One region of the Neobacillus sp. KR4-4 genome, then DNA from elsewhere that is predicted to be linked to it. Evidence: riboswitches for the same ligand, from Rfam matches in the RefSeq annotation. Region 1 holds a riboswitch; each other region holds the start of a gene.

Region 1 (4,435 bases):
CGGTAAAAAAAAGCACTTTCTCAACTAGCCGACAAAAAGATGTTGATTCCCGCATCCGGGATCAAGAGGGTTCGCTCTTATCGGTTGGGGGATCATGTTAAACACCCGATCAGATAAATAAGCGGAAAAATTCCGCTTATTTAGAAATTATCATTAAAAATAACCAAAATAGCCGGAGAAATTCCTCCTATTTACTCGAAAAGCGCGAAAATGGTGGATTTCGCTTTGAATAACCGGAAAAACTTCCCTTATTTACCCCAAAACGAGCTCCATTCTGCATTTAACCGGAAAAACTCCGCTTATTTTCCGATCGCGCCGGTGCCGCAAAACAAAAAAGCCTGTAGACCAGACGAGTCTACAGGCTTTTGGCCTCAATGATTTAATAGTTTCTGAATCACGAGGTTTGTTAGATTTGGTACGATTTCAAAGGAGTAAGTCATTTCTAGTCTTTCAAGTTTCTTGTGAGCATCTAGACCATAAGGGCCGATGTTGATTACTGGTACATTGATATCGCGAATGTCTTGGTAGTCTACAAAGAGCTTGGTGCCCCAGCCAGGGTTATTGTTCGATTCGGCATTAATACCGGCTTCGTCATCACTAAGCGCAACAAAACTCATATCTGAGATATAAGGGAAAAAGTTACGTGTCACCATCGGATGTTGATAGTATGGCTGGAGCTCATCCACTGCTTCATCCAAGGCCGTAATTAAAGCAAGCTCGTCCGTTGTTTTCCCTGTCAATTCAATTCGTGGAGAGTACAGGGATGAGTAAAACAGAATAATGGCCGGATTTTTATCCTTCATCCATTTCCATGCTTCCTCGACCACTTTTGCCGCAAACATGCGCGTATCTAGTTCTGTATTTTTTAAAAGCTGTTCTTTAAATTGACTCATATGTGCCGTGAACGCTTCGCCGTTCTCTTCAACCAATAATTGTTCCATTTCCTCGTACGTCATCACTCTAGGTTTCCAAGGGTGCTGTACATAGGGTTCGCCGCTTAATGTGCTGTATTGTTTATACCTTTCTTCAAAGGAAGTCAGGGCATTGGTAAAAGCAATGATCGCTTGTTCCCTTAATTTTTCAAGCACGTCCTTTGGCGACCAGGAATGAATAAAGAAATTGTAATAAACATAGGCAGCTAAGGCCGTTTGAACGGTATAAGAAGGCTTCAAATCCGTTTGTTTTAACGAAACAGGAGGCACGGTTGTTTCACCAAATGCTTCGTTACAAAGCTCTGGATTGTAATTGATTTGCCTGGTCAGCTCGGCGGCAATAAAGTTCGGATCAAGTCCCTCAAAGGCGGAGCCTACATGCGTTTCTGCTCCTGTAATAAAGAAAGATGGCAGAAGCTTTCCGACGGTCCCTTTGTAGATATAGCGATTTTCGTCGCCTTCATATCTTGGTGAAACGAAATCCGCATTAATCGCGGCTACATAGGTAAACCCATGTTCCTTTTTCCAGCGTTTCAATGTTTTCAATGCGGAAAGAACACCGTGTGAACTGTCCTCTTCGTCACATTCTGATAAGAGAACGATGTTTCCGTCTAGTTCTTCAGGGTGCTCGGAATAATAGTTTAAGAGATATAAGTGGCTGGCAACCCCGCTTTTCATATCAAGGACGCCGCGGCCAAATAACCAGTCGCCTGAGTCTAAATGCTCTTTAGCGGCAGCCGGCAGCTGTTCCGTTTTTAGTGACTCCATCAGTTGGTCTGGGAAGCAAGCCTGGTCTTTTAAATGGTTAAAATCTTCAATCCCAACCGTATCAATATGACCCATCAAAATCACCGTGCGGCTGCTATTTCCCTTCGTTCCTTTCACAAAAGCAAGAACATTATAACGCTCTTGATCGTCGTTGAGTGTTTGTTCTAACACTAGGTGGCTAGGGTTTTGTGAAAAATAGGGAATAGAAGAAATCATAGAATATAAAGACTGTGCAATGGCCTTTTCGCCATTGGTATTAACGACACTTTCAATGTTTACAAGCTGTTTCGTGAATGTCAGCACATCCTCACGACATTGCAACATACGCCTGACCTTCTTTTCTAGTAAATTGGTATTTAGAAAAAATGTATATCAGAAGAGAAAGCCCGTCAAGTCTTTAATTTTGATAAAAAATAACATCAAAAATATTATTGCAAAAGTAAGAATATTTATATATACTAAAACTTGTTTCATTAAACTAAATATAAATCCTCATCTTTAAGCATTAGATGGGGTAGAGGTCGCGATTGATATTAGTATCCTATTGGAGATTCAGTGAAATCTATGAAAATAGGAAAAAGGATCCATCGCCGAAGCTTCTGAAATCACTGCGTTCAGAAAGCTGGGTCTGCACTCGAATAGGGGCAGAACTGTCACAGTTCCTTGGAATTGTGGAGAACTATCTTCACCAATGCTAACCGATGAGGGTGTGTAGAACACCGTCATACTCACATGGACGGTGTTTTTTTTATTACCTAGGAGGGGATTTTTATGAAAAAGTTTGCATTTTTATTAGCAGCGGCGATGATGTTGATTTTATCTGCTTGCGGCACGGAGAAGCCTGATGGAGAAAAGGCAGCAAAAGCAAGTGGCTCTAAGCATGAGTTAGTGAAAAAAGGGCTGTTAACATTCTCGATGACCGGGCAGTATCCACCGTTAAACTTTAAGAAAGACGGTAAATTGACTGGATTTGATGTTGAAATTGGAACAGAAATTGCTAAGAGAATCGGGCTTGAAGCCAACCCTGTAACCAATCCATGGGAAACGATTATCCAAGGATTAAAGGCAAACAAATATGATGCCATTATTGGAAGTATGACTGCTACACCTGAGCGAGATAAGCAAGTTGATTTCACCAATCCATATTATTTATCTGGTGCACAGATTTTTGTAGCGGAGGGCAATTCTGCGATTCAATCGAAAGAGGATTTAAAAGGCAAAAAAATTGGTGTTATTCAAGCAAGTACGTGGAAAGACATGGCCGATGAATTATCTGATCAAGTGAAAGGCTATCCAACAGACGTTAACGCCCTTCAAGATTTGGCGCTTGGCCGTTTAGATGCGGTCATCACGGATAAGATTGTCGGTGTGAGTGCTAAAAATGAAAAAGGCTTAAAAATTAAGGCCATTGGCGATTTATTGAATGAAGACCGTGTCAGTGTAGCGGTAGCTGAAGGAAACAAAGAGCTCGCTGAAAAAATCAACGAAGCCATCCAATCGATGATTGACGATGGGACGTATGAAAAAATCAGTATGAAATGGTTTAATACAAACATCATGGAAAAGTAAGAGAGGATCAAAGATTTTAGTGTAAGCACCTGATGTGGGTGCTTGCACGATTCAACGAAGGAGGTACGCATCATGATATTTATTGAAAATATTATCAGTATTTTTAGTGAACACGGAATTGCTTTTTTGAAAGCTTCTTGGATGACCATCGCGATAACGGCCATCTCGCTATTATTTGCCATGGTGATTGGTATAATTTTCGCGGGCTTTAAAATTTCCTCTAGTAAAATACTAAATCGCATTGCCGATATCTATATAGGTATTATTCGTGGAACGCCTCTCATTGTTCAGATTATGTTCCTTTATTATGGACTTGCCAATATCGTGAACCTGGACAGCTTCACGGCAGGGGCTCTGGCATTAGGTGTACATACAGGAGCCTATATTGCGGAAATTTTTAGAGGAGCGGTGCAATCCATTGACCGCGGACAGATGGAGGCGGCAAGGTCACTCGGAATGTCCTATTCTCTTGCGATGAGGAGAATTATTTTCCCGCAGGCTTTCAAAAGAGCAATTCCGTCTTTAGCCAATCAGTTTATTATTGGCTTAAAAGATTCTTCCCTTGTTGCCTATATTGCCGTGACGGATCTATATAACACGGCTCTTAGTGTCCAAGGTGAAAACTATATGCCATTTGAAACGTACTTTGTTGTCGGCGTCTATTATTTGATTATCGTTCTGATTTTCACATGGGTTGCTAATCGGATTGAAAAGAAAATGGATGTCAGCAGACCTAAGGAGGCAGTAATCGCATGATTGAAATGAGCCATCTTTCAAAATCCTTTGGTAAGCTTGACGTATTAAAACAGATTAACTTAAGTGTAGAAGAGAAAGAGGTCGTTGTTCTGATCGGTGCCAGCGGCTCTGGTAAAAGTACGCTGCTTCGCTGCCTCAATTTTTTAGAAGTGGCAGAGAGCGGTGACATTATCATTGATTCTGAAAAAATAGACCTCGCAAAAACAAACTTAAATAAAGTAAGAGAAAAGGTAGGAATGGTGTTTCAGCATTTCAATCTTTTTCCTCATAAAACAGTCATCGAAAATATTATCGAAGCACCGATGTTTGTCAGAAAGGAAACAAAGGAAGCAGCGAGTTCCAAAGCCATGGCCCTTCTTAGAAAGGTAGGCTTAGAGGATAAAGCCAATTACTATCCAGAACAATTATCC
Region 2 (4,435 bases), on a different contig from region 1:
GTATTGTCCGACGCTTTTCTTGATGTTTTGTTTCATGACATTCCATTGGCGGATATTTTCAGTTTGGAGGTCATTAATGGTTTTCTTAGTAAGGCGGTTAATCTCTTTGAGGAGCTGGTCTGAGTCACGGGCATAGACGAACCCGCGGGTAATCGTGTCAGGCCCAGAAATGATCTTCCGGTCTCCTTTACTAATGGTAATCACAATTACGAGCATTCCATCTTCAGAAAGCTGCCTCCGGTCCCTGAGCACAATGTCCCCAACATCGCCAACGCCCATCCCGTCAACATACGTATCCCCAGCTGGAATGGACCGGGTCTGACGTGCTACGGAATTTTCGACATCAACTACATCACCATTTTTAATAATAAATGTATTTCCCTTTTCTACGCCCACGGACTCTGCTAACATCTGGTGATGATGCAGCATTCGATATTCACCATGAATCGGAATAAAATAGGTTGGTTTCATTAAGGTAAGCATGAGCTTTAAATCTTCCTGATAACCGTGCCCCGAAACGTGCATGCCCGTTGAACTACCCGAGCCATAGATCACTTTAGCACCTAGTTGAAATAAGTTGTCGATGATTCTCGACACATATTTTTCATTGCCCGGTATTGGGGAGGCAGCTAAGATAACTGTATCCCCAGGATAAATGGAAACATCCCGGTAGTTCCCGCTTGCTAGTCGCGCAAGGGCCGCCATAGGTTCCCCCTGACTTCCGGTACATAGGATGGCAACCTTTTCCGGCGCCAGTTGGTCAACATCCCGTGCTTCGATGAGCATTCCCTCTGGCACGTTTAAATACCCGCGCTCTATCGCAACAGAAACGACATTTACCATACTACGGCCAAGCAGGGCGATCTTTCGATTGGATTTTATGGCAGAGGCGACGACCTGCTGGACACGATTTACATTCGAGGCAAACGTAGATATAAAGATTTTTCCTTCTGCTTTCATGAAGGCTTCATCTAAAGTGCCACCAATCATTTGCTCGGATGGCGTTAGCCCTTTACGCTCGGCATTGGTACTTTCTGATATTAAAACTAAGACACCTTGCTCACCAATATCAGCCATCTTATGAATATCAGAATGTTGATTATTCACCGGTGTTAAATCAAATTTGAAGTCCCCAGTATGAACGACATTCCCCTCAGGAGTATGAAAAACAATGCCGAGACAATCCGGGATACTATGACTTACTCTGAAGAAGGAAACGGTTGTTTCTCCAAACTCAAGCTTGGAATCTGAATCAATCGTCACGAGTTTCGTGTTGCCATTCAACCTGTGTTCGTCAATTTTTAATTCAATCAGGCCCAAGGTAAAGCGGGTAGCGTAAATAGGAACGTTCAATTTTCTTAATATATACGGAATCCCGCCAATATGGTCCTCATGTCCATGAGTGACAATCAAAGCACGGATTTTCTCCTGATTTTCTACCAAATAGGTAATATCAGGGATAATTAAATCAATTCCTAATAAACTCTCATCTGGAAACTTCCCGCCGCAGTCAATAATAAAAATATCGTCTGCATATTGAACCACATACATGTTTTTTCCGATTTCATTGATACCGCCTAAAGCAAAAATGGATAATTGCTGATTATTGGTTTGCAAGTAAATATCCTCCCTATTCCATGTAAATATGAATAGTATGCCCTTTTGGTTGGACTTTATTGGAAAGGGAAAGTGAAAAAATTTCAGTCAGGGTCCGAAAAATAAAAGGCTGTCAACAGCACGGAATTCAAAATTCCCTATGTGTTGACAGCCTACCAGTATTTAAATTAATGTTTTGACTTGGTGTCCAGGTAAAACCACTTGCAATGCCATTTCTTCATCGTGACTCAAAGGCAGCAATGGCAATCGAAGTCCACCAACTTGCACCCCGCTCATGTTCAGGGCTGCTTTTACTGGGGCCGGATTAGGAGCCGTAAATAATGCCTTCATAAGAGGCAGCAGTTGGCGATGAGAGTGAGCCGCTTCTTGGACGCGTCCATTTTTAAAATGATTTATCATTTCTTGCATTTCATTGCCAATTACATGAGAAGCAACAGATACAACTCCAGCACCGCCAATCGCTAAAACCGGCAGTGTTAAGCTGTCATCCCCACTATAAAGGGTAAAATCACTAGGGGCTTGGCTAATAATAGCAGCCATGTCATCCAGGTTGTCGCTTGCTTCCTTAACAGCAACAATATTCTCGATTTGGGATAGGCGAACAATGGTCTCTGCGGACAGATTGACCACACTTCGACCAGGGATATTATAAAGCATAACCGGTAATGATGTAGATTCAGCGATTGCTTTGAAATGTTGATACATACCTTCTTGGGAAGGTTTGTTATAGTATGGAGCAACGAGCATGATCCCGTCTACACCTGTTTCTTCAGCTTGCTTTGTTAAACTGATAGATGCCCGTGTATTATTCGAGCCAGTGCCAGCAATAACTGGGACTCTTCCTCTCGCTGCGACGACAACAGCTTTAAATAAAGCGATTTTTTCATCCGTCGTTAAAGTTGGAGATTCACCGGTTGTACCGGCAACGACGAGACCGTCCGTCCCATTTTCAATTAAATAATCTACTAATCTTCTTACTGCGTTAAAATCAACCTCGCCATTTTGATCAAATGGTGTAACCATTGCGGTTAAAACTTGGCCAAAATTCATTTTTTCTCACCCTTTTAATAAATTTTTATAAAATTTAGAGGTGGGCAAGGCCATTCAAAATTCAACGCAAAAAAGCAACAGTGAGGGTTCACTGTTGCAGTAGAAACATAAATAAAACTAAGTTCCCGTGCGTAAGATAGCCCTCCATATAGTCTCCTATATGACAGTTCTGTATTTATTCAATAGCAGAACCAGCTTCATGATAATGAGAATCAATGAAACTTCGGCAAATTCCCCTTTTTACAACCATCGTTGGACCTCATTATCCTCCAGTTGTGTACTAATGGTCTTTGCACCTCTATCCTCACTTCAAAAGTATTGAAGTAAGAAAAATATATAATTAATAGTAAATATATCAGAATATTCCTTTTGTTTCAAGGGGGAAAAGGAACTATATTTGTAAAGTTTATGCAGTTTCTAACCCCTGTTCTTCTTTTTCTACTTCTAATGCAGATACAATATATGCAAACCCGTTCATCACAAAATAAATAACATCCGATTGAATCTGTTCCTTTTCTCCTAAATAAGTATTTATGATCATACTGATGGAAAAGAAAACTACGAAGGATAATGCAATTTTATTAAAAATCATCAAATTTACCGACCCCTTTATTTAGGATTGTTATGTTAATCATATTTGCTTAAGACGGGTTTTATGTCTGCCGCCTGAAGGGTGGTGCTAGAAATCAATGAGTGCCAGGTGTTGGTTCATTCACCCTGGTTCTTCTTGGAAGTTCTTTCTTACCGTGCAGGAAGTGGTAAAGAACCATCGATGCAAGAACGACTGCACCTAAAATGACATACAAAGTACGATAGCCTGTTAACGGTATAATAAACCCGAGGATGTATGGACCGAACCCCAGACCCGCATCAAGAAAGATAAAGAAAGTGGAAGTTGCCAATCCCATCCGATGGGGAGGAGTTAGTTTTACTGCTATGGCTTGGGTACTTGATTGCAAGTTACCGAAACCAAGGCCGATTAATACTCCTGCTGCTAATAAAATAATGCTGATGCTTGCGGTGCTAAGCAGAAACAAACCAACGGCAAAGGCAATAATACATGGATACATAATATAGTTTGCCCCTTTTAAATCCATTATACGGCCGGTAAGGGGGCGTGATAACAACACGGCAATAGAATAAACTAAGAAAAAGAAACTTGCCGCGCTTACTAGGTCAATTTCTATTGCATAGAAGTTAATAAATGAAAGAACGCTGGAATAACAAAAAGCTACTACTAATGTAATAACTGCAATTGGCAATGCATTGGGCTCAATATAATTAGAAAGTTTAAATCCTTTTGTTTCAGTTGGTTGGGGTGTTCCTTCTAATTGAGGCACATTTACAAAGAACGCTGTGACTAAACTAATGATCCCTATTACAAGGGAGAAAATAAATATCATTTGAAAATCCGTATGCTGGGTCATGTATAGGCCAATGAATGGGCCAATTGCGGTAGCCAATGTTGCGCTCATGCTGAAATAGCCAATTCCTTCAGCTTTCCGTGAAGCAGGGATAATCTGGGCCACGATCGTTCCTGTTGCTGTACCAACCATTCCGGCTGCAATCCCATGGAGTAGTCGTGTTATAAGCAGGAAGGTAATCCCGAAATTCAGAAAATATAAAAGAAGTGTGAAAATAAAAAGGATGGCACCAATGATTAATGTTCTCTTCCTTCCAATAGACTCAATAAATCTACCGATTAAAAACCTGCCAATTAATGAACCAACAATAAAGATTCCTGTGGCAAGACCAGCTTGACTTGTGG
Region 3 (4,435 bases), on a different contig from region 1:
AAAAAATGGGTCATTTCTCAACATTTCTTGAATTCCTTCAATTAATTACCAAGAAAAAACGGTTGTTATTATTTCTTTATCGGGAATGATAATTATCATGGAAAACAAGGTAAGATATTGCAAAATAACAAAAAAATAAGCTAAATTTGATTCATTATAACTAGAAAAACTGTACTAAAAATTAACCAAAAATGTATATAATAGAATGATAGAAAGAGGGGAAGCTTGTGAATAATAGTACAGTTATGAATGAAACGATCGATATTGATGAACCTAGAACTATTTCCATCTTCGGATATGAACTAATCAGAGAAGTTCTCTTGCCTGAGATTTTAGGGAAAGACACACCTGAAATTTTATATTGGGCTGGAAAACGACTTGCACGAAAATATCCATTAATGGATTTAGAACAGATTATTGATTTCTTCGCCAAGGCCTCATGGGGCCAGTTAAAACTTGTGAAAGAAAATAAAACTGAGTTCCAATTTGAATTAATTAGTCCGCTCATTATTTCACGAGTTAAGTCAAAGGCTGAACATTTTTTCCAACTTGAAGCAGGATTCCTTGCCCAACAAATTGAATTGCAAAAAGAAGCCAACGCCGAAACCTTCGAACATCCAATAAAAAAATCCAATAAAGTTGTTTTCACAGTGAAATGGGAAAAAAACTAATTGAAAATGGTGTCAGGCACCGAATAGTGCCTGACACCATTCTTTTTTATTGAACTGCAAGTCCGAATGCTTCGTGTAAAGCTTCTACTGCTTTTAACATATTTTTTTCTTCTACAACGGCCGACACTTTTATTTCTGATGTGCTGACCATTTTGATTTGGATGTTGTTTGCAGCGAGTACCTCAAACATCTTTGCTGCTACACCGGGATTGGAAATCATCCCTGATCCGACAATCGACACCTTCGCTAATTTGTTTTCAGCATCAATTTGCTCATAATTCAAAACAGCTTTATTGTCTTCTAGGACCTTTAATGTTTCTAATAGATCATTTGTATGAATAGAGAAGGACAAATTCGCAGATCCACCCTCAGTTGTGCTTTGGATAATAATATCCACATTCAGATGATTTTCAGCAAGTGTGGTAAAAATGGTTGATAGGCTTGTTAATGAATTAGCCAACCCTAATACTGTTACTTTTGTAATTTCGTCCTCAAATGCAACTCCGCGGACAACTAAGTTTTGTTCCATTGCTGCTTCCCCCTCAATAACTGTTCCTTCTATTTTCTCCATGCTCGAACGAACTTCGAGACGTACTTGATAGTTTTTAGCAAATTCCACTGCTCGCGGATGAAGTACTCCTGCACCTAAATTAGCTAACTCCAGCATTTCATCGTACGATACCGATAATAGCTTGCGAGCACTCTTCACATATCTTGGATCCGTTGTGAAAACTCCCGTTACATCCGTATATATGTCGCATTTATCTGCCTTTAAGGCTGCTGCGAGTGCAACGGCTGTGGTATCGGAACCGCCACGGCCAAGTGTAGTAATTTCACCCTCTTCGGTGATTCCTTGGAATCCCGCAACAATAACCACCTTGCCGGATTCAAGCTGTGATTCAATCGCTGCTGTTTTAATATTAGAAATCCGGGCATTTCCATGGACTGGTTCGGTCATAATACCAGCCTGCCACCCAGTAAAGGACACAGCATCAAGACCTTGCTGGTTGAGAGCCATAGACAGTAACGAAATCGTTACTTGTTCCCCGGTCGATAACAGCATGTCCATTTCCCGTTTATTTGGCTGCGCTGAAATCTCCTTTGCTAAACCGACGAGTGTATCCGTAGATTTTCCCATTGCAGAAACAACAACAACCACATTATTTCCGCGGTCAACCTCACCTTTTACACATGATGCGACATTTAAAATTCTTTCTACATTAGCGACGGAGGTGCCTCCGAACTTTTGTACAATAATCCCCATGTTTGTTTTCCCCTTCTCCAGATGTAATTCATATTTTTCCCCAAATAAAAACAAAAAAGCAATGAGAAGGGCATCTCATTGCTTAAAACACGAAAAAAATTCTCGCACCTACAATGTAAGATAGCTCTCCAAGACATTAGTCTTGACAATCCAGCATTTATTCAATACGGGACCAGAAAAGAAAGTTATGAGACCTTCTTTACTTCGGCGAACATCCCCTTTCATGATTCTTCTCAGAAGCTCATCCTTCTCAGAACCACTACTCTTGAAGCTCGCACCTCTACCTTCACTTTAATACGTAAAAGTGATAGTAAATTAAATTTTCACTTATTATAGCATGTTCCTTTTTTTCTGACAATCTCTAGGATTGAAGTTTTTTGATTAATTCTTCGGCCACATTCATAGGAATTCCAATATTAATGAATTCCTCTTTACTTGCTTCTTTCATTTTTTTCACCGAGCCGAACTGTTTTAACAATAACTTTTTCCGTTTCTCCCCAATTCCCGGAATATCATCAAGCAAGGATTGAAACGCAGTTTTTCCGCGCAGTTGGCGATGGAAGGTGATCGCAAAACGATGGACTTCATCTTGAATCCTTTGCAGTAAATAAAACTCCTGGCTGTTTCGCCCGAGCGGAACAATTCCTAAAGGATTGCCATACAGCAATTGGGATGTCCGGTGTTTTTCGTCTTTTACAAGCCCCGAGAGCGGAATATCTAAGCCTAATTCATTTTCCAATACGTCTCGTACGGCTTCAACATGCCCTTTACCACCATCAATGATGATTAAATCAGGAAGAGGGAGTTCCTCTTTTAGCGCGCGTGAGTACCTTCTTCTCGTTACTTCTCGCATCGATTCATAATCATCCGGCCCTTGAACCGTTTTGATTTTGTATTTACGGTATTCACGATGGTTCGCCTTGCCATCAATGAACACTACCATTGCTGATACAGGGTCTGTCCCTTGGATGTTAGAATTATCAAAAGCCTCAATCCTGTGTGGCGTGTAGATTCCCAGTAATTCTCCCAGGTTCTCCACTGCCTTAATGGTTCGATTTTCATCCTTTTCAATTAGTGAAAATTTTTCATTCAAAGCAATTTTTGCATTTTTAATCGCTAATTGCACAAGATCCTTTTTCTGTCCTCGTTGCGGCTGAAGCACTTTAACTTCCAACAGTTGTTCTGCTAAACTCAACTCGACATCATCTTGAATGAGAATTTCTTTCGGCTTAAAATGATTGGCTTTCGAATAAAACTGACCGAGGAACGTTAAGATTTCTTCCTCTGGCTCATTATAGACGGGGAACATAGAAACGTCCCGCTCAATTAGTTTGCCTTGGCGGACAAAAAAGACTTGCACACACATCCAGCCTTTATCGACGGCATAGCCAAAAACATCACGATCAGTAAAATCGGTCATCGTAATTTTTTGTTTTTCCATAATCGTTTCAATATGGATGATTTTGTCACGGTATTCTTTTGCACGTTCAAAGTCCAATTCTTCGGAGGCAGCAGCCATTTTCTCCTTCAGCTCTTTTTTTATTTCCTTATACCCGCCATTTAAAAAGCGGGTGATTTCATCCGTCATCTGTTTATACTGCTCTTCCTGAACTTCATTCACACATGGTGCCAGGCACTGTCCTAAATGATAGTATAAACAGACTCGGTCCGGCAGGGTTGAGCATTTGCGGAGCGGGTAGATTCGGTCAAGAAGCTTTTTGGTTTCATTTGCAGCTGTCACATTGGGATACGGACCAAAGTATTTGCCTTTATCCTTTTTTACTTTTCTTGTGATAATAAGTTTGGGATGCTTTTCCGCTGTTAACTTGATAAACGGATAGGTTTTATCATCCTTCAGCATGATATTGTATTTTGGATCGTACTTTTTAATAAGATTCAATTCCAGCAAAAGTGCTTCAATATTCGAAGAGGTTACGATATATTCAAAGTCCTCAATTTCATTGACAAGTCTTAGTGTCTTCCCATCGTGCGATCCCGTAAAATAGGAACGGACACGATTCTTTAGTACCTTAGCTTTTCCCACATAAATAATCGTTCCCTGACGGTCTTTCATTAAGTAGCAGCCAGGTTGATCCGGCAGCAGCGTCAGTTTTTGCTTAATTGTTTCATTCATTCCGGCCACTCTCTCCCGTCTTATATATAATCTACTGTTAAAATATTAAAGGAAACGGCGCATAATTAAAAGTAGTAGTCTCTTGGAAAAATAAAAAAACCTTAGCTGGGTTATTTCCAAGCTAAGGCATTTTCATTTTATTTACACATGTTTTTCTAAAACACCTGCTAGTGCATCTTTTGGTTGGAAGCCGACAACTTTATCAACGACTTCTCCATTTTTCATCACTAATAAAGTTGGGATGCTCATTACACCAAAGTTTGCTGCAGTTTGCGGGTTATCATCCACATCAAGTTTAGTGATTTTTACCTTATCGCCCATTTCTAAATCAAGTTCTTCAAGAACGGGAGCGATCATTTTACAAGG
Region 4 (4,435 bases), on a different contig from region 1:
ATTTCCCTTCAGTTCGCTAAACAAAGCTTAGATGTTGCCTCCACTACTTTAGGTCGTGTGACAAGTGCAGACAGTAATTTGGTTGTACAATTCAAAATGCTTAATCAAGCGGCTTTTCAATGGTTAGAAGACAGCAAAAAGCAATATATAGTCAAAGATTTTGGGTATGTATTTGAAAAGTATATCAATAACTAAACCGTGAGGCGCATGAAAATTTTTCATGCGCCTCCTTTTTTATTTATATTCTATTAAAACATCTTCCAAAGGCAAACGAGTAGTATTAAAAGCAGGTGCTGCCGCCTTCCCCACTGAAATCAGGACAATTGGAAATAGTCGATCTTCAACATTAAACATTTTCACAAATTTTTCTTTATCAAATCCACCCATTGGAACGGTGTCATATCCTCGATCTTTTGCAATCAACATCAATTGCATTGACACTAAACCAGCATCAAATGAAGCAATATTTTTTAAGACTTCTTCTGAAGCAAATGGATAGGTTTTATTGGTACCTTCAATTAATCTATTCATATTAGCCTCATCCATAAAACCAGCTTCAAAGGCACTTTGGTATACTTTTTCCACGCTTTTATACATTTCCTTATCACCTAAGACAGCAATAACAGCAGAAGCTGTTTCGACTTGTTCTTGATTATTGGCTACTGCTCTAAGTTCCTTTTTTAACTCCTGGTCTTGGATCACGATAAAACGCCATGGTTGTAGATTACTTGAGGATGGTGCTTGTGTTGCTTCTTTTAACATTTCTTTTATTTCTTCTTGAGAAATTTTATATGTTGAATCATATTTTCTAACGGAGTGACGTTCTTTGATAACATCAGATAAACTTTTCGTTAAAGTAGTTTGCATGAGAGATTTCCCCCTAATCAATTTAACTTACTAATAGTAAGTGCAAAATCATCTTACTATTAGTAAGTACCTTTCGTCAAGAAAATAAACTATGATATGATATCGTTAGAAAAGTAAAAAAGAGGGATATTATATGAATGAACCGAACAACCACAAGTGTATGACTCCTTCTGAAGAGGAAATTAAGCATATATGTACCAATTTTCATAATGCGATTGAATTTATTGGTAAACGTTGGATGGGCTCCGTTATTTTTTCACTTATGGAGGGCCCGAAGCGATACCATGAAATTGTTACTTCCATTCCTGGAATCTCTGATCGATTGTTAACCGAACGCTTGCGTGATTTAGAGAATGAAGGATTGATTATTAAAAGGGTGATTGCCACTTCACCTAAGAAAGTGGAATATGAATTAACTCCAGCTGGGAAGGATCTTGAAGAAGTTATCCATGTGTTATTGAAATGGATAAAAAAACGAGGAAAATCCCGATGAAACAAAAAGGGTTACATCCATTTAATAGATGCAACCCTTTATTTATGGACTTGGCCGATGAAACAGCCCCATTACTTCAATCGTTTCTGTAATATTAACAAAGGAACGCGAATCGACTTCCGTGATTAAGTGTTTCACTTCATTAAGTTCGTATCTGGAAATGACTGTTATCAATACATTCCGCTGGTTATTTGAGTATCCGCCAACACCGTCCAAAACAGTTAAGCCTCGATACAAATTCTTTAGTAAATGATTCCTCATCTCTTCGCCTTTATCTGTAATAATCATTAGAGTTAATTTTGCATGATCCGTATAGATTGCATCGACTACTTTACCTGTCACAAAAATAGATACTAAGGTATAAAGTGCAGAATCCCAATCAAACAAAAATCCACTAATCATAATAACTACCGCATTCATGCCTGAAAGTAAAGTACCAATTGGAAAATCCCTTTTTCTTGCTACGATCATGCCAATAATGTCAAATCCCCCAGTCGATCCGGAACAACGGAAAACGATTCCGACACCTAAGCCCGTTAACGCACCACCAAAAATAGATGAAAGAATTCTATCATCTGCGATCGCAAATACGGGAATTACATATAATCCTATCGAGATAACAATAACCGAAAAGATCGAATTCACGATAAATCTTTTTCCTAACATTTTATATCCAATAATTAACAAAGGAAAATTCAAAAGGAAATTTGCCACCCCTGTATTCACCGGTGAGATCATCCCTAATATCATTGAAATTCCACTTAATCCACTGCTCAATACTTCATGTGGGATTAAGAAAAGGTTAAAGGCAACCACAATAATTAGAGATCCCAATATCATTCCAACAATCTGCATGGTAAAAATCCTCCTAATACGAACAGGCATCAATTCTAATTCAAAATAATACCGATACTCTCACTTAAAGTAAAATAAAAAAATTAATTTAAAAAAAACAAATTATCTGTTTATTGCTGATTAGAAAATTACATATTGACAAATCTATAAAAATTCATTTACTATATTAATATATTTAATTTCATATGATAAATCCTCATCAAACCGATGAGGTAGAGGTCGCGGTTTTTATTAGTAAAGTGGACGAGATGTGAGAGACATTCATGACTCTACTTAAAAGGAAAAACTGCCGAAGTGTGCTTTTACTCTTCAAAAAGCATGCTGGGTCTGTCTTCAAATAGGAACAGAACTGTCACGATTATTTCTACCAGCTAATCGTGTTGAGCTATCTTTCGGAAGGTATGATGCGGGGTATTGTAATGCCATCGATTATTCCTCGATGGCATTTTTGTATTCCAAACTCCTTCACGAAAAAAAGAAAAAAGAGGAGTCAAGACTATGCAAAATGCTAGAGTATTAAAAGAATCTGAATATACCAGTGATTTAACACTAGAAAAAGCTCCATCGGACTTAAAAAGAGGGTTAAAATCTCGTCATCTCACCATGATTTCGCTTGGCGGAACGATTGGAACGGGTCTTTTTCTTGCTAGCGGCGGCGCAATCCATAGCGCAGGACCTGGCGGAGCCATCCTATCCTACCTTGTTATTGGTGTCATGGTTTACTTTTTGATGCAAGGGTTAGCTGAAATGGGTGCCTATATGCCCGTTGCAGGAAGCTTTAGTACGTATGCCACCAAATTTGTCGATCCCTCCCTTGGTTTTGCGCTCGGCTGGAACTATTGGTATAACTGGGCCATAACGATTGCTGCAGAATTAGCTGCGGTAACGATGATCATGAAATTCTGGTTCCCAAATACTCCTTCATTTATCTGGAGCGGTATCTTTTTAGTGATTATGTTTCTCTTAAACTACCTTTCTGTTAAAGGATTTGGAGAAGCAGAGTATTGGTTTTCCTTAATTAAAGTGGTAACAGTTCTTATTTTTGTTGTTACTGGTACGTTAATGATTTTCGGTATCATGGGTAATGAAGCACCTGGCTTCAAGAACTTCACGATTGGTGATGCACCATTCCACGGTGGATTTTTGTCAATGCTAGGCATCTTTATGGCTGCAGGCTTTTCCTTTCAAGGAACTGAACTTTTAGGTGTAGCAGCTGGTGAAACAGAGGATCCAAAAAAAGCCATCCCACGTGCCGTGAAGCAGGTGTTCTGGCGTATTTTATTATTTTATGTATTGGCGATTTTAGTCATCGGGCTTCTTATTCCTTATACAAATGACAATTTAGCAAATGGCGACGTTACTGTAAGCCCGTTTACTTTGGTTTTCCAAAAGGCAGGAATTGCTTTCGCTGCATCAATCATGAATGCAGTAATCTTAACCGCCGTTTTATCGGCAGGAAATTCAGGAATGTATGCATCAACTCGTATGCTTTGGGATTTGGCCCGACAAGGTAAAGCTCCTAAATTCCTTGGAAAATTAAACAAAAGAGGCGTTCCAGTAAATGCCTTAATTGCAACAACTTTGGTGGGGACACTTGCTTTCCTTGCCTCATTCTTTGGTGATGGAACAGTGTATATCTGGTTGTTAAACGCTTCAGGCATGTCCGGCTTTATCGCTTGGCTGGGGATTGCAGTATGTCATTATCGTTTCCGAAAGGCTTTTATTGCCCAAGGCAAAGATTTGAGCTTATTACCATATAAATCAAAACTTTTCCCATTTGGCCCTATCTTTGCTTTTCTTGTATGTGGATTTGTTGTCTTAGGACAAAACTATTCAGCATTTATGGGTGAACATATCGATTGGAATGGAGTATTAGTCTCCTACATCGGCCTGCCATTATTCTTACTTGTTTGGGTGGGATATAAATTAACAAAGAAAACGAAAGTAATTCCTTTAAAGGAATGTGACTTAAACCCTTAATTCCAAAGAAATAGTACGCAAAAATGCGTGCTATTTTTTTCATACAAAAAAACAGACTCTATGTTGAGTCTGTTTTTTATGCTTCTATGCTTCTTTCTCCTCTGAAGACCAAATATATAAATCTTCAATGCGGCAATTCAATTCTTTGGAAATGGTCATTGCAGTATTTAGGTTCATTACTTTCTTTGACAAGTAGTCGTTGAGTTGAGCTTGGGGAATATTTGTACTCCTTCCCAAACT

Evidence for each region. Region 1 has a riboswitch for lysine ahead of ACE198_RS25635 (ABC transporter substrate-binding protein). Riboswitches for the same ligand answer to the same signal wherever they lie in the genome.
Region 2: linked by a shared signal. The riboswitch ahead of dapA (4-hydroxy-tetrahydrodipicolinate synthase) and the one ahead of ACE198_RS25635 (ABC transporter substrate-binding protein) in region 1 are both predicted to bind lysine.
Region 3: linked by a shared signal. The riboswitch ahead of ACE198_RS07595 (aspartate kinase) and the one ahead of ACE198_RS25635 (ABC transporter substrate-binding protein) in region 1 are both predicted to bind lysine.
Region 4: linked by a shared signal. The riboswitch ahead of ACE198_RS05255 (amino acid permease) and the one ahead of ACE198_RS25635 (ABC transporter substrate-binding protein) in region 1 are both predicted to bind lysine.

What each region holds. Positions count from the first base shown of each region.
Region 1 covers NZ_JBHHJU010000038.1:34,817-39,251, reverse strand. Annotated here, with positions in the region: gene ACE198_RS25640 (M20/M25/M40 family metallo-hydrolase) at 372-2,024, opposite strand; lysine riboswitch at 2,208-2,390, shown strand; gene ACE198_RS25635 (ABC transporter substrate-binding protein) at 2,472-3,269, shown strand; gene ACE198_RS25630 (amino acid ABC transporter permease) at 3,342-4,025, shown strand; gene ACE198_RS25625 (amino acid ABC transporter ATP-binding protein) at 4,022-4,435, shown strand, end outside.
Region 2 covers NZ_JBHHJU010000001.1:6,816-11,250, forward strand. Annotated here, with positions in the region: gene ACE198_RS00075 (ribonuclease J) at 1-1,617, opposite strand, end outside; gene dapA (4-hydroxy-tetrahydrodipicolinate synthase) at 1,780-2,667, opposite strand; lysine riboswitch at 2,797-2,976, opposite strand; gene ACE198_RS00085 (hypothetical protein) at 3,074-3,259, opposite strand; gene ACE198_RS00090 (MFS transporter) at 3,354-4,435, opposite strand, start outside.
Region 3 covers NZ_JBHHJU010000005.1:183,130-187,564, forward strand. Annotated here, with positions in the region: gene ACE198_RS07590 (YslB family protein) at 228-671, shown strand; gene ACE198_RS07595 (aspartate kinase) at 718-1,935, opposite strand; lysine riboswitch at 2,049-2,226, opposite strand; gene uvrC (excinuclease ABC subunit UvrC) at 2,297-4,069, opposite strand; gene trxA (thioredoxin) at 4,211-4,435, opposite strand, start outside.
Region 4 covers NZ_JBHHJU010000004.1:29,220-33,654, forward strand. Annotated here, with positions in the region: gene ACE198_RS05235 (PH domain-containing protein) at 1-195, shown strand, start outside; gene ACE198_RS05240 (nitroreductase family protein) at 235-867, opposite strand; gene ACE198_RS05245 (winged helix-turn-helix transcriptional regulator) at 1,001-1,360, shown strand; gene ACE198_RS05250 (YitT family protein) at 1,403-2,215, opposite strand; lysine riboswitch at 2,421-2,611, shown strand; gene ACE198_RS05255 (amino acid permease) at 2,714-4,195, shown strand; gene ACE198_RS05260 (helix-turn-helix domain-containing protein) at 4,280-4,435, opposite strand, start outside.